DNA from 3 places in the Halomonas sp. SIMBA_159 genome. Region 2 is predicted to be linked to each of the others. Evidence: predicted binding sites of a transcription regulator. Region 2 holds the regulator's gene; each other region holds the start of a gene.
The links. Region 2 encodes LexA, which represses DNA repair genes until DNA is damaged. Its sites were predicted from a motif close to TACTGTNTANNTANACAGTA; they were not measured.
Positions count from the first base shown of each region.

Region 1 (4,620 bases), on a different contig from region 2:
CGCCGCTCACTACGCAGCGACCAAGCATTGCCTTTACGGGGCAAGCCCAGTTGTACCGTTCCCTTACCCAGTTCTCGGTTGAGTTTATCCATCGTCGCCATCAGACGTTCGCTGCGCTTGGCCTCTTCATTGGTTTGCGGGGTTTCCGTAAGGGTGAGCTGTCGGTTAGCCTTGGGTGAAAGGTCGAGCAGCATCAGGCCTGCTTTATGATAGGCATACCCTTTGCGCCAGAGACGCCGCAAGCCTTGAACCGCTGCTGCGATGATGTCCCGGCTATCATCGGTGGGCCTTTCAAGGGAGACGACCACACGCTGTTGATATTGTGGTAGGTCGGTACGAAACGGATTGGTACGTACAAACACCATGACTGCGCTGGTCACGCTGTGCTGTTTTCGAAGCTTCTCAGCTGCTCTGGCGGCGTGCTGCCTTAAGGCTTCGCGTAGATCATGGGGATTGCCAGTTAGCCTACCGAATGAGCGCGATACCATGATCTGTTGTTTGGGTAAGCTCATGTCATCCAACTGGATGGCAGATTGCCCGCGTAGCTCCCATACGATGCGTTCCTGCACCACACTAAAGCGCTGTCTAATACGCTTAGGGTCTGCTTCGCGCAGATCCCATGCGGACTCAATACCCATCACCCTTAAACGTTCACCGGTACGGCGTGCCACTCCCCATAGCTCGGTCACCGGCAACTGCTTAAGCAGTGCCTTGGTCGTTTCACTATCAGCGATCAGCTTACACACCCCGTGCTGTTTGTAGGCGGGATGTTTTTTAGCCGCTTGGTTCGCCACTTTGGCCAATACGCGGGTAGGTGCAAACCCCACGCACACTGGAATGCCCGTCCACTGCCGAACGGTATCGCGCATGGCTTTGCCCCGCGCTTCCAACGTATCGGGGTCAAAGCCCTGAAAGCCGACAAAGCTTTCATCAATGGAGTACACCTCCACATGGGGTGAAAACTCGCCTAGCACCTCGGTAACCCGCTGGGACATATCGCCATACAGGGCATAATTACTGGAGAGCAACACCGCTTGGCGACGAATATGCGGTGCAAGCAGGTGCATGGCTGTCCCCATCTCCACACCCAGGGCTTTGAGTTCGTTACTGCGAGCTACTACGCATCCATCGTTATTAGACAGCACTCCCACCGGACGTCCTTCGAGGGCCGGGTTAAACACCCGTTCGCAAGAGACATAGAAGTTATTGCAGTCGACCAAGGCGATCATTGCACAGTAGCCCCTGGCAAGCTGTGAATCACATGCGTGACGACACCCCAAACATGGGATTCGCGGCCATCGATGGGAATGGGCGGGTAAGCGGCGTTACTCGCACAGAGGTAAGTACGTTGGCCCACACGTTCAAGGCGCTTCACCGTGAGCTCCCCATCCACACAGATCACGATAATTCGCCCTGGCAGCGCTTCCAGGCTGCGATCAACCACCAACAAATCTCCATGGTGAATACCGTCACCGATCATGGAGTCGCCTTCGGAGCGCACAAAGTAGGTTGCTGCCGGTCGCTTAACGACGTACGTGTGCAGATCCAAATCGGTATCTAGGTGGTCATCCGCTGGTGAGGGGAACCCAGCACGCACGGCGCTGGAGTAAAACGGTAAGGGACTGGGCAAGGCCATGGCATCCGCTTGACCTATAAAGGAAACAGGTAAAGACATAAGGGCACCTCTTTTTAACTGTATAAAAAAACAGTATCAATAAAGCACCCTGATGACGCAAGCCCTTAAAGGTCAAAGCCAAAAAAATTCAGACCTATATCACTCCTATGCATCCACCACCCTGGAGCCTTTTTCCTCTGCATAGGAGCGCTGTTTATGCCCCCATCCTGCACACGCTGTGCATCACCGCGCACATTGAACCTTGAGACTGCCCAACGCGTTGGCGTCGTGGGTAGTACCCTGTTAGGCGGTGCCATTGGTGCCTGGCGGGCGACGGCTATGACCGGCCCGCTGTCGCTTGCGGTTACTCGCTTTCCCCTCGCAAAGCTGCCTGCCGCGATGATGGGCGCGTTTGCTGGTGGCCAGAGCGGCTCGCGCATCGCCCACTCGCTGTTTGAGCAGTGGCTGCCTGTTGGTAGCGGAACACCGTGGTTATGCTTGTCTTGCGGCTGCACTTATCGCGATACCCACCCGCCTTTAGCACCTAACGCTTAACCCATCGTTGTTCGCCCCATGTGGGGCGAATGATCTGCTTACTCACTTTCTCGCGCTGGCCTTTGGTCGGCGCTTTTTTTATGTCTGGAGAATGACTCATGGCACATCTCGTTGAACAAATGGCTTACGTTGGCGATAACCCTTGGCATGGCCTGGGGCAGCAACTCGACCGTCATCAACCGCTGGAGGTCTGGCAGCAACAGGCTGGTATGAATTGGCACATTGAAGAAGCCCCAGTACGCTTTATTGCCGAAGGGGCTAGCCACCTTGGCAGCATTCACTCGTTCCCTGAGCAAAAGGTGCTCTACCGCTCAGATACTAAAGCACCGCTGTCGGTGGTGTCACAGCGCTATAAGGTGGTGCAGCCCGAGGAGATTTTGGAGTTTTACCGTGACCTGACCGAGTACGCCGGGTATGAGCTAGAAACCGCTGGCGTGCTCAAAGGCGGACGTAAGTTCTGGGCGCTAGCCCGTAGCGGCTTAAGCACGTCGCTCAAAGGTCAGGATGAGGTCAATGACTACCTGCTGTTGGCTACTTCCTGCGATGGCACTCTCGCTACCATGGCAACGCCCACCACGGTGCGGGTTGTGTGCAACAACACGCTGCAAATTGCCGTTGATGGCACGTCGCAAGCGGTGAAGGTGCCGCATCGCTCAGAGTTCGATCCGCGTGCGGTGAAGCGTCAGCTGGGGATTTCGGTCTCTCAGTGGAACGACTTCATGTACCAGATGAAAGCACTGGCGGAACGTAAGATCGATCACCGCGAGGCGCAGCAGTATTTTCAGTCGGTGCTCTGCGGTATCGATAAGCCAATAGATGACCCTTCCAAGCTACCGAATTACCGGGCGCTGAATAAGGTGCAGAAGCTGTATCAGGGGGAAGGACGCGGTTCTCACTTGATCACCGCTAAAGACACGGCCTGGGGCCTGCTCAATGCCGTAACGGAGTACGTCGATCACGACAAGCGGGCACGCAGTAACGATACCCGCATGGATTCTGCATGGTTTGGCCAAGGCGCACAGCTGAAGCAGGAAGCTCTGAATACAGCGCTGGCCTTGGTCAGCTGACCGGCGTTGGCTTTATCGCTCCGGAACGCAGGTTCTCATAATCGTTTAACGTTTTTCCACTATCACACCATACGCCCAGCCCTTACCGGCTGGGCGTTTTTATTGGTTAGGAGTACACCATGGCACTGCTTCACCGTGATCTCGATATTGCCCTCACTCAGCTCACCGAGCGCCTGCTCACCAAAGAGCAAACCCACGCTGAAACCTATGTGATGGCTAAAGGCCAGTTTTACCGCGCTGAGCTGCGCTTAACGCCTATTTCTCCCAACGAACTACCCAGCGATATTTAAAGACTGTTCAAGGAGCCTCCCCATGGCAACAAACACTAATGTGGTAAATCGCGACACAACGACCACCTCCCTCCAGGCCGTTCCGGCTAATTCAGCCCCGGCACATGCCGACAGCACCGCTATCATTCAGGTCATTGAGCGTGCGGCGCTTAACCCAGACGTTGATATCGACAAGATGGAGCGTTTGCTGCAAATGCAGGAACGGGTGATGGATCGACAAGCCATGATGGCCTATAGCGCCGCGATGGCGGCGATGCAGACCGAGTTACCCAGCATCGAAGAACATGGCCAAGGCAATAACGGTAAATACGCCACGCTGGAAGATATCGTCGATACCGTGCGGCCCATTATGCAGAAGCATGGCTTTGCAGTGAGCTTCCGTATTCAGACGCAGGAGCGCGGCATTCAGGTCACCGGTGTGTTGATGCACAAGGACGGCCACCGTGAAGAGACCAGTATGCTTCTGCCTGCGGATATAAGCGGCAACAAAAACGCAGTACAGGCCTTTGGCTCGTCTACTAGCTATGGCAAACGCTACGTGCTGAGTGCCCTGCTTAATATCACCACGCGAGGCCAGGACGATAACGGCAACACCAGCACTAGAGTAAAGCTAGTAACGCCCTTTCAGGCGGGGCAGATCCAGCGGCTGATCAGCCAATGCCCTGCCACGACCCAGGAGTGGTTCAGCGGCAAGTACGGTTCTGCCGTTCAGGTGCCTCAGGCGGACTTCGACAAGCTGCGGGCGTCCCTCACTAAGCGAGCTGTTAAGTAAACGGCGTACTAACCCTACCTGAGTAAAGGAGGCATCCATGCAGATACTCAACATGGAGCAAGGCTCCCCTGAATGGCTGGCGGCGCGCTTAGGCCACGTCACCATGTCGGAGCTAAAAACGCTGCTGGTTAACGGGAAAGGCCCCGGTGGATTTGGCACTGGGGCTTTTTCGTATATGCATCAGCTGATTGGCGAGCGGATTACCGGCGAACTGGCCGAGCCATTTCAGGGTAATGCGCATACCCGTCGTGGTCATGAGCTGGAAGGCGTGGCACGCACGCTTTATTGCGATGCCGCTGGTGAACCGGAACCACAGGAAGT
Region 1 covers NZ_JAWJBT010000031.1:1,987-6,606, forward strand. The annotation lists gene R0J87_RS16915 (Y-family DNA polymerase) at 1-1,229, opposite strand, end outside; gene R0J87_RS16920 (LexA family protein) at 1,226-1,675, opposite strand; gene R0J87_RS16925 (hypothetical protein) at 1,832-2,170, shown strand; gene R0J87_RS16930 (DUF932 domain-containing protein) at 2,269-3,237, shown strand; gene R0J87_RS16935 (hypothetical protein) at 3,357-3,527, shown strand; gene R0J87_RS16940 (ERF family protein) at 3,550-4,299, shown strand; gene R0J87_RS16945 (lambda exonuclease family protein) at 4,337-4,620, shown strand, end outside.
Region 1: the regulator LexA is predicted to act here: its motif matches at 1,692-1,711, upstream of R0J87_RS16920 (LexA family protein).

Region 2 (4,620 bases):
CAGGGTGGCCCGTGGCGTGTAGCTCCGGATGGTTCATTTCATCGAATAGCGTGACACCTAATTGCAATAAACGTTTTTTAAGCTGTTCGATGGGGCGCTCATTGCCTGGAATAGCTTTGGCCGAAAAAATCACGCTATCGCCGGGCTCTAAGTCCATGAAGGGGTGTCGCCGCTGGGCTAGACGTTGCAGCGCAGCCCGTGGCTCGCCCTGGCTACCGGTGGCAATGATCACGACCTCTTCGGGGGGTAAGTAACCCAAATCATGGGAGGGCACCAGTGGCGGAAAGTCATCCAGGTAACCCAACCCCCTGGCAACGCTTACCATGCGCTCCATTGAGCGCCCCATCAGGCTTACTCGGCGGCCACATGCTTGTGCCGCTAAGCCAATCGCCAGTACGCGAGCCAGGTTGCTGGCAAAGCAAGACACCACCACGCGGCCTGTACACGCCTTTAGCGTCTTGGCAAGTGCCTTGGCGACATCTCCCTCACTGCCAGACTGCCCCGGCATCGGGGCATTGGTGGAGTCACCCACGAGCAGATCGACGGGTGCCAATGCCCTGAAGTGGGCGGCATTGATAGGTGGGCCTATCAGAGGGGTGGGGTCGAGTTTCCAGTCGCCGGTGTGCAGCACGCGATATTCGCCTGCCTGCATCATAATGGAGCAGCTTTCCGGAATGGAGTGGGGCACATTTAAAAAGCGCAGCGTGAACGGGCCGTTTTCCACCGCATCGCCCGGTTCAATGACTTCGATGGCGGCGCTACTGAGCTGATGTTCGGCAAATTTGTAACGTAATAGTCCTGCTGCCAGAGGGGTGGCAAAAATAGGGCAGCCCCATTTCGGCCACAGCCACGCGACGGCGCCAATGTGATCTTCATGACCGTGAGTAATAAATAGCGCTTTTGGAGTAATCTTCAGCGCCTCTAAGGTATCCGTGTTTGGTACCTGGAGCGGAGAGTTGGGCAAGTCTTGGCGAATCATCATGCCGCAATCCACGGCGATCCACTGATCGTCGTATCCATACAGCGTAAGATTCATTCCAATTTCACCACATCCACCTAGCGGTAGCAGGCGCAGGGGTGGGCGACGACGGGGACGAAGTTGAACGCGTGATGGATGCATCAGTTATGAAAAGCCTAAAAAGTAATCCCTTAACTATACGGGATGCGGGGGGCGGGTAACAATCATCGCGGCACCTGACCACGGTGCTTCCTCAACCTGCTTACGTTACACTACGGCCGCTAATGTAGGTTACCTGCCGGGTGGCAGGTGCTTGGCGAGCGTGCCGTTAAATACGTTAAGAGTGTCTGTTATGTCTCATTATTACCGTTTAGTTGTTTCCTGCCCAGACCAAGTGGGCATCGTGGCGCGTGTCTCAAGCTTTATTGCTCAGCAAGGTGGCTCCATTACGGAAGCCAGCCAGCACTCTGATCTAGAGACTGGCCGCTTTTTTATGCGTTACGAAATTCTGGCGGATTCGCTGGGCATGTCGGCGGAAGCACTGCGTACATCGTTTGAGCCGGTGGCAGCTGAGTTTGATATGCAGTGGTCGTTAGTCGATACCCAAAAGCGCCGCCGCGTGGTGCTGATGGTGTCCCGTGAGTCTCACTGCCTAGTCGATTTACTCTACCGTTGGCAGGCGGGTGAGTTGGATTGCGATATTGTTGGGGTGATCTCTAATCACGATGACATGCGCTCTTTGACTGAGTGGTACGGCATTCCTTACCACCATGTGCCGGTGGACCCTGCCAATAAGCAGAAAGCCTTCGAGCAGGTGCAAGAGCAGATCGATAATGCCCGCGCAGATTGCGTTGTGCTGGCGCGCTATATGCAAATTTTGCCACCCTCGCTATGCGAGCGTTACGCCGGGCGTGTGATTAATATTCATCACAGCTTCTTGCCTTCCTTTGCCGGTGCCAAACCGTATCATCAAGCCTACGAGCGTGGCGTGAAGCTCATTGGTGCGACGTGTCACTACGTGACTGAAGAGCTGGATGCGGGCCCCATCATTGAGCAGGATATTCACCGTGTCAGCCACTGCCATACGCCTACCGATTTAGTGCGTTTTGGCCGGGATGTGGAGAAAGCCGTATTGGCTCGTGGGTTACGTTGGCACTTGGAAGACCGTGTCTTGATTCACGGTAACAAGACGGTTGTCTTTAGTTAAGCCACTACTGGGGGCGCTATGTCATTTGCACAAAGCGTGTTAGCACCGTGGGCATTAGTCCTTACATGGCTACTTTCACTGGGTGTGATTGTTTGGTGCTTATGCCTGCGCCCCTGGCAGCCGCTGCTTGACGATACAGCGTTACAGCATCGTTGGATGGCGGCCACCTTGGCGGTTCTGCTGATGTGGCAGCTGCGTGCTCAAGCCGTCGATTGGCTGACACTGCACTTGGTGTTTACCGTGCTGATGACGCTGGTCTTTAAAATGCCGTTGGCGTTGATCAGCAATGTGATGATCAATGTCGCCATGGTGTTAGTGGGTAGAAACGAGTGGATGTTGCTAGGGGCTAACGTGCTGGTCACCGGCATTGTGCCTGCACTCATCACGGGTGTGGTATGGCGCATTGTTGACCGTCGTTTGCCCGATAACCTGATGGTGTTTCTCTTTGCCTGCGGGTTTTTCGGCGCGGCGTTGGCAACGCTTGGTGGAGGGCTTGCAGCGGTGGCGTTAATTATGCTGGCGGGCACTGACCCTGAAGCGGTCTATCTTGCCCAAGAGTATGCCCGTTTTTTGCCACTGTTGATGCCGTCAGAAGCGTTTATTACCGGCATGCTGCTGAGTATTCTCTTGGTGTACCACCCAGGTTGGGTGGCCACCTTTAATGATCATCGCTATATCGATATGCAATAGCGTTTGGGTGGGCCGTTAGCCAAGTGCCTGCCCGTTCCCGCCTCGAATTACGCCCACGCCTACTCCTTCAATATCGAGCTGCTGAGTGCGCAAATCGATTTCAATGGGGGCGAAATCAGCGTTTTCAGCAAGCAAGGTCACTTGATGCCCCTGGCGTTTAAAACGCTTGACAGTAACTTCGTCTTCCAAGCGTGCGACTACGATTTGACCGTCGCGTACCCGGTCGGTGCGATGCACGGCCAGAAGGTCGCCTTCCAGTATACCCACGTCTTTCATTGAGAGGCCGCGAACGCGTAATAGGTAGTCGGCTTTAGGCGTGAAGTACTCCGCAGGCAGCGGGCAGTAACGATCAATGTGCTCAGCTGCCAAAATGGGGCTGCCAGCGGCCACTTCACCAATAACAGGTAATCCGTTGGGCAGGGCTTCCGTAGTGGTCGCTGGCGCTTGCGCTGTTGCCGGCGTTTCAGTCAGCTCTTGTGGCTCCTGATTTGGCAGGCGGATGCCGCGTGACGTATTACGGATAATCCGGATAGCGCCTTTGCGCTCTAGCGCACGCAGATGCTCTTCTGCTGCGTTAGGCGAACGGAACCCCAACGCTTTGGCAATTTCAGCGCGGGTGGGCGGGTAGCCTAGTTCACCCATGGTCTTCACAATAAAATCAAAAACGTGCTGTTGACGAGCTGTAAGTGGACGCGACATACCATACTCCAAAACAGTGAAAAGACAGTAGCTACATGTCGGCTTAATCAGTATGTGTTTAAGTATACAGTATGTTGCTCTATCCAGTACATGGCGAGTTGCACCCAACTTGGACAGCCACTCCTGTCTGGATCAACCCTGTTAGCCTGTTGGATAAGAGATTGAGCCAACAGGGGTTATGGAATAGTATTCAGGCATGTTTTAAACACCTGTTTTTGGAGGGCGCTATGGCCCAATCGGATACGGTAACGCGTATTTTAGATACTGCAGAGGTGCTATTTGCAGAGCGAGGCTTTGCCGAAACGTCGCTGCGCAATATCACCAGCAAAGCGCGGGTCAATTTAGCCGCAGTGAACTATCACTTTGGTTCCAAAAAAGCGCTGATTCAAGCCGTCTTTGCCCGCTACCTGGATCCTTTCTCTGCACGCTTTCATACCGCTTTAGATGAGTTAGAAGCGCGCTACCAGGGCACGCCTATTCCACTGGAAGTGCTGTTAGAAACAATGGCGACTACCGTGCTGGCGGTGCCTGCAGAGCGCAATAGCCTGAAAGTATTTATGCGCTTATTGGGGTTGGCGTACAGCCAAGCGCAGGGGCATCTGCGTCGTTACATTCAGCAGCAGTATGGTGACGTATTTACCCGGTTCACCGAGCTTGTACGTAAAGCCACGCCAGAGCTGCCGGACGCTGAGCGTTTTTGGCGGCTACACTTTATGTTAGGCACGGTGATATTTACGCTATCAGGACTGGATGCTCTCCGCGATATCGCTGCCAAGGATTACCAAGAGCAGGTAACGGTGCGCGACCTTATTAGGCGACTGCGCCCAGTGGTGGTGGCGGCGATGAGCGCCCCGTTACCGGCTGCTGTTGAAGAGGGACACCATGGAAACGCCCAGGCTAGCTGAATTACCGCCTACCCATTCAGAGTGGATTGAAATCGACACCCAGCAGCAGCGGCTGCGCTGCTGGCAGGGGAGAGAGGTGCGCTATGAGTGTGATGTGTCCACTGGGCTTGCAGGGGTAGGACAGCAGGAGGGCAGTGGCCAGACACCGTTAGGCTGGCACT
Region 2 covers NZ_JAWJBT010000026.1:12,209-16,828, forward strand. The annotation lists gene R0J87_RS15930 (ribonuclease J) at 1-1,036, opposite strand, end outside; gene purU (formyltetrahydrofolate deformylase) at 1,311-2,165, shown strand; gene R0J87_RS15940 (energy-coupling factor ABC transporter permease) at 2,184-2,855, shown strand; gene lexA (transcriptional repressor LexA) at 2,871-3,554, opposite strand; gene R0J87_RS15950 (TetR/AcrR family transcriptional regulator) at 3,782-4,459, shown strand; gene R0J87_RS15955 (L,D-transpeptidase family protein) at 4,437-4,620, shown strand, end outside.

Region 3 (4,620 bases), on a different contig from region 2:
TACAGAGGAAGAGCCGGTTGCCCAAGCAATCATTGATTACATTAGCAAAAATGACATTAATGAACCTATCGAAAAACCCGTAAAAGCTTGGTTTGCCACTTTGGCAGAACATCAGCCTATATGGGCCAGTGAGAGCAAATGGCCTCGTGAACCACGTGGCCTAGGTTCTGCATTGAAGCGCATTGCTCCCCTGTTAGAAGCGCAGAGAATTACTTGTTATAGTAACGGAAAACGTGGCTCTTATAGGCATTGGGTAATCGGCCCTAAGCCTACAAGCATCCTAGACAACCTGGATGCTATTCAAGATTTGCTATAATGCTCGCCTGCCCTATACGCGAGTGGAGAAAACTTCGCCAAGCGCTGAGGCTTGCTCTTGGCGAGGTGAGGCATAGATTTTACCCTAATGCTTGAGCAAGTGGAGATACCCCTGGTTAAGATGATAAGACTCCCTTGCAAGAAACAGCATACCACCCACTTTTCTTGGCGGCATCAATCACCGGGTACCTCGCCAAGTCTGATGCAATGGTCGACTGGCCCCATATCGCCCCCCCCTACCTGAAAGAGCGTTCCCAAATCGTTGCGATAGGCACGCCTTGTAAATCTGAGCCGCGCTAACATGAGGAAAAAATAGCCTACGGCGCTCCATCAGTTGCTAGCCGATCAGTGCACGGCGGCAGATGTCGCGATAAACCTACGCACTAAGGCGCTGGGTAGCTTGATAGCGGCTCATGGTCATGCAAGCAGCGTCTGGCAAGCGACTGCTAACTCATATTAGGGAGGCCTTAGTGAAGCTTTAGGAGTACACAAACAAGGAGAGGGGGTGCTCTCAATCTTCGAGTCCAACGAACGTAAGAAGAAAGCGAAAGGAATGACGATTTTATGTAGCTCCTGCAAGCGCATGTGGTGTACGGAACGGGAACAGTTTGATCGCCATTAATGACCAGATTCGTAGCTCATTAGAACGTTGGGGTCAGCAGGATCAGACACACAAGTATCGACGAAAAGGCAAAAAGTAAAGCCTTCACGCACTCAACGATATGACGTTACTTCGCTCCGGTTTGAATGATGTGACGACGTCCGCAGTCGACATACTCGTTTATTTCATGCGTAACCGTCACTTTTGTATAGATTTAAGTTTTCAACGTCGTGACGTCGTAGCCAGTGAGCCCTAGCTTCATTGGCTTAATTAACTTATCTGACCTGCAGTAATTCATTCCACTGCGTCGTATACCTTGGTGTACGCCGCTCACTACGCAACGACCAGGCGTTTCCTTTTCGTGGCAGGCCCAGCTGTACCGTCCACTTGCCCAGCTCTCGGTTGAGTTTATCCATCGTCGCCATCAATCGTTCGCTACGTTTGGCTTCTTCGTCAGTCTGAGGGGATTCAGTGAGGGTAAGCTGTCGGTTAGCTTTAGGCGATAGATCAAGCAGCATGAGACCCACTTTGTGGTAGGCGTACCCTTTTCGCCAGAGACGACGCAAACCTTGTACCGCAGCGGAGATGATCTCACGACTATCATCAGTGGGCCGTTCCAGAGAAATGACGACACGTTGACGATATTGAGGTAAATCCGTGCGAAACGAGTTTGTGCGGATAAACACCATGACGGCGCTGGTGACGCTTTGCTGCTTACGAAGTTTTTCGCCCGCCCTGGCAGCATGATACCGTAGCGGCTCCCTTAACTGATGGGGATCGTTGGTAAGCCGCCCAAACGAACGAGACACCATGATCTGTTGTTTAGGCTGGCTCATGTCATCTAGCTGAATGGAGGGTTGCCCCCGCAACTCCCAGACAATGCGCTCCTGCACCACACTAAAGTGCCGACGGATATGTTTCGGGTCTGCCTCTCGCAGGTCCCAGGCAGTCTCAATGCCCATGACGCGTAATCGCTCGCCGGTGCGGCGTGCAACGCCCCATAGTTCGGTGACAGGCAACTGCTTCAGCAACGCTTTAGTAGACGCGCTTTCTGCAAGCAACGTGCATACACCTTGGTCTCTATATGCAGGGTGTTTTTTAGCGGCATGATTGGCGACCTTGGCCAACACCCGTGTCGGCGCAAACCCCACTGACACGGGAATACCTGTCCACTGCTTCACGGTATCCCGCAACGCTTGGCCTCGATGTTTCAAGGTATCTACCTCAAATCCCTGAAACCCGACAAAGCTTTCGTCGATGGAGTACACCTCTACATGGGGTGAAAACTCCCCCAGCACCTCGGTTACCCGTTGGGACATATCACCATACAACGCATAGTTGCTGGATAGCAGGACGGCTTGGCGGCGCACTTCGGGTGTTAACAGATGCATGGCAGCCCCCATTTCAACACCCAGCGCTTTTAATTCGTTAGAGCGAGCGACGACGCAACCATCATTATTAGATAGTACCCCCTACAGGACGACCTTCCAGTGATGGGTTGAAGACCCGTTCGCAGGAGACGTAGAAGTTATTGCAGTCGATCAGAGCCATCATTGCAGCGTTGCCCCTGGAAAGCTGTGAAGCACATGAGTCACTACGCCCCAGACGTGCGACTCACGACCATCTAGGGGAATGGGAGGGTAAGCAGGATTACTTGCCCGGAGATAAGTCCGCTGCCCTACTCGCTCAAGGCGCTTTACTGTGAGCTCGCCATCAACACAAATGACGATAATGCGCCCTGGTAAGGCTTCGAGGCTGCGATCCACCACCAGCAAATCCCCATGATGAATTCCATCACCAATCATGGAGTCTCCTTCAGAACGTACGAAATACGTTGCAGCAGGCCGTTTCACCACATAGCGGTGAAGATCAAGATCGGTATCTAAGTGGTCATCTGCGGGCGATGGAAAACCTGCGCGCACGGCACAAGTATAGAGCGGTAAGGGCTGCGACACTGTCAAAGCGCCTGCTTGTCCTAGTAATGTCACTGATAACGTCATGGGCACCTCCATTGATAACTGTATATAAAAACAGTATCTGTAAAGTGCTCAATTAACGCAATACCGCATCGGCGTATCCCAACTAATTTCAGACCTATATCACTCCCATGCATCCACCCCACTGGAACCTTTTTCCCCTGCATAGGAGCTTCAATATGTCCCCCCCCTGTAAGCGTTGTGCATCAACACGCATGCTGAACCTGGATACAGCCCAACGCGTAAGCGTGGTGGGCAGCACCTTGATCGGCGGTGCTATTGGCGCATGGCGCGCAACCGCCGTCACCGGTCCACTGCCATTGGCGGTGACTCGCTTTCCGCTGGCAAAACTGCCTGCCGCCATGATGGGTGCCATGGCCGGTGGTCAAACCGGCTTGCGCATCGCCACCACATTGTTTGAACAGTGGCTGCCAGTTGGCAGCGGGACACCGTGGTTATGCTTATCTTGCGGCTGCACCTACCGCGACACCTACCCGCCTTTAGCACCTAACGCTTAACCCATCGTTGTTCGCCCTGTGTGGGGCGGATGATCCGCTTACTCACTTTCTCGCGCTGGCCTTTGGTCGGCGCTTTTTTTATGTCTGGAGAATGACTCATGGCACATCTCGTTGAACACATGGCTTACGTTGGCGATACCCCTTGGCATGGCCTGGGGCAGCAACTGTCTCGTCATCAACCGCTGGAGGTCTGGCAGCAACAGGCCGGTATGAACTGGCATATCGAAGAAGCGCCGGTGCGCTTTATTGCCGAAGGGGCTAGCCACCTGGGCAGCATTCACTCGTTCCCTGAGCAGAAAGTGCTCTACCGCTCGGATACCAAAGCACCGCTGTCGGTGGTGTCACAGCGCTATAAGGTGGTGCAGCCTGAAGAGATCCTGGAGTTTTACCGTGACCTGACCGAGTACGCCGGGTATGAGCTGGAGACAGCAGGCGTGCTGAAAGGCGGACGTAAGTTCTGGGCGTTAGCACGTAGCGGCTTAAGCACGTCGCTCAAAGGTCAGGATGAGGTCAACGATTATCTGTTGTTAGCCACGTCGTGTGACGGCACTCTCGCCACCATGGCCACGCCGACCACGGTGCGGGTGGTGTGCAATAACACGCTGCAAATTGCCGTCGATGGCACGTCGCAAGCGGTGAAGGTACCCCATCGTTCAGAGTTTGATCCCCGCGCCGTCAAACGCCAACTGGGCATTTCGGTGTCGCAATGGAATGACTTCATGTACCGCATGAAAGCCTTAGCCGAGCGGAAAATTGATCACCGTGAAGCGCAACACTACTTCCAAGCGGTGATGTGCGGCGTGGAGACGCCGTTAGACGATCCTTCCAAACTGCCCAACTACCGAGCGCTCAACAAGGTACAGAAGCTCTACCAGGGCGAAGGGCGTGGCGCTCACTTGGTGACCGCGAAGGATACGGCCTGGGGCTTGCTCAATGCCGTGACCGAATACGTCGATCATGAAAAGCGCGCACGCAGTAACGATACCCGCATGGACTCTGCCTGGTTCGGCCAAGGCGCACAGCTGAAGCAGGAAGCACTCAACGCGGCGCTGGCCTTGGTCAGCTAACCATTAACGGCGTAGTCACCACGTTACCGCTGACCTACCTCGCTACCCTCACCCCATAGACGCCCAGCCCTTAATCGGCTGGGCGTTTTTTTTGTTTGGAGGCCTATATGGCAACGCTACACCACGATCTCGACTTAGCCCTT
Region 3 covers NZ_JAWJBT010000013.1:115,413-120,032, reverse strand. The annotation lists gene R0J87_RS10470 (AICE-type RepA C-terminal domain-containing protein) at 1-316, shown strand, start outside; gene R0J87_RS10465 (Y-family DNA polymerase) at 1,192-2,331, opposite strand; gene R0J87_RS10460 (LexA family protein) at 2,467-2,916, opposite strand; gene R0J87_RS10455 (hypothetical protein) at 3,072-3,410, shown strand; gene R0J87_RS10450 (DUF932 domain-containing protein) at 3,509-4,477, shown strand; gene R0J87_RS10445 (hypothetical protein) at 4,585-4,620, shown strand, end outside.
Region 3: the regulator LexA is predicted to act here: its motif matches at 2,933-2,952, upstream of R0J87_RS10460 (LexA family protein).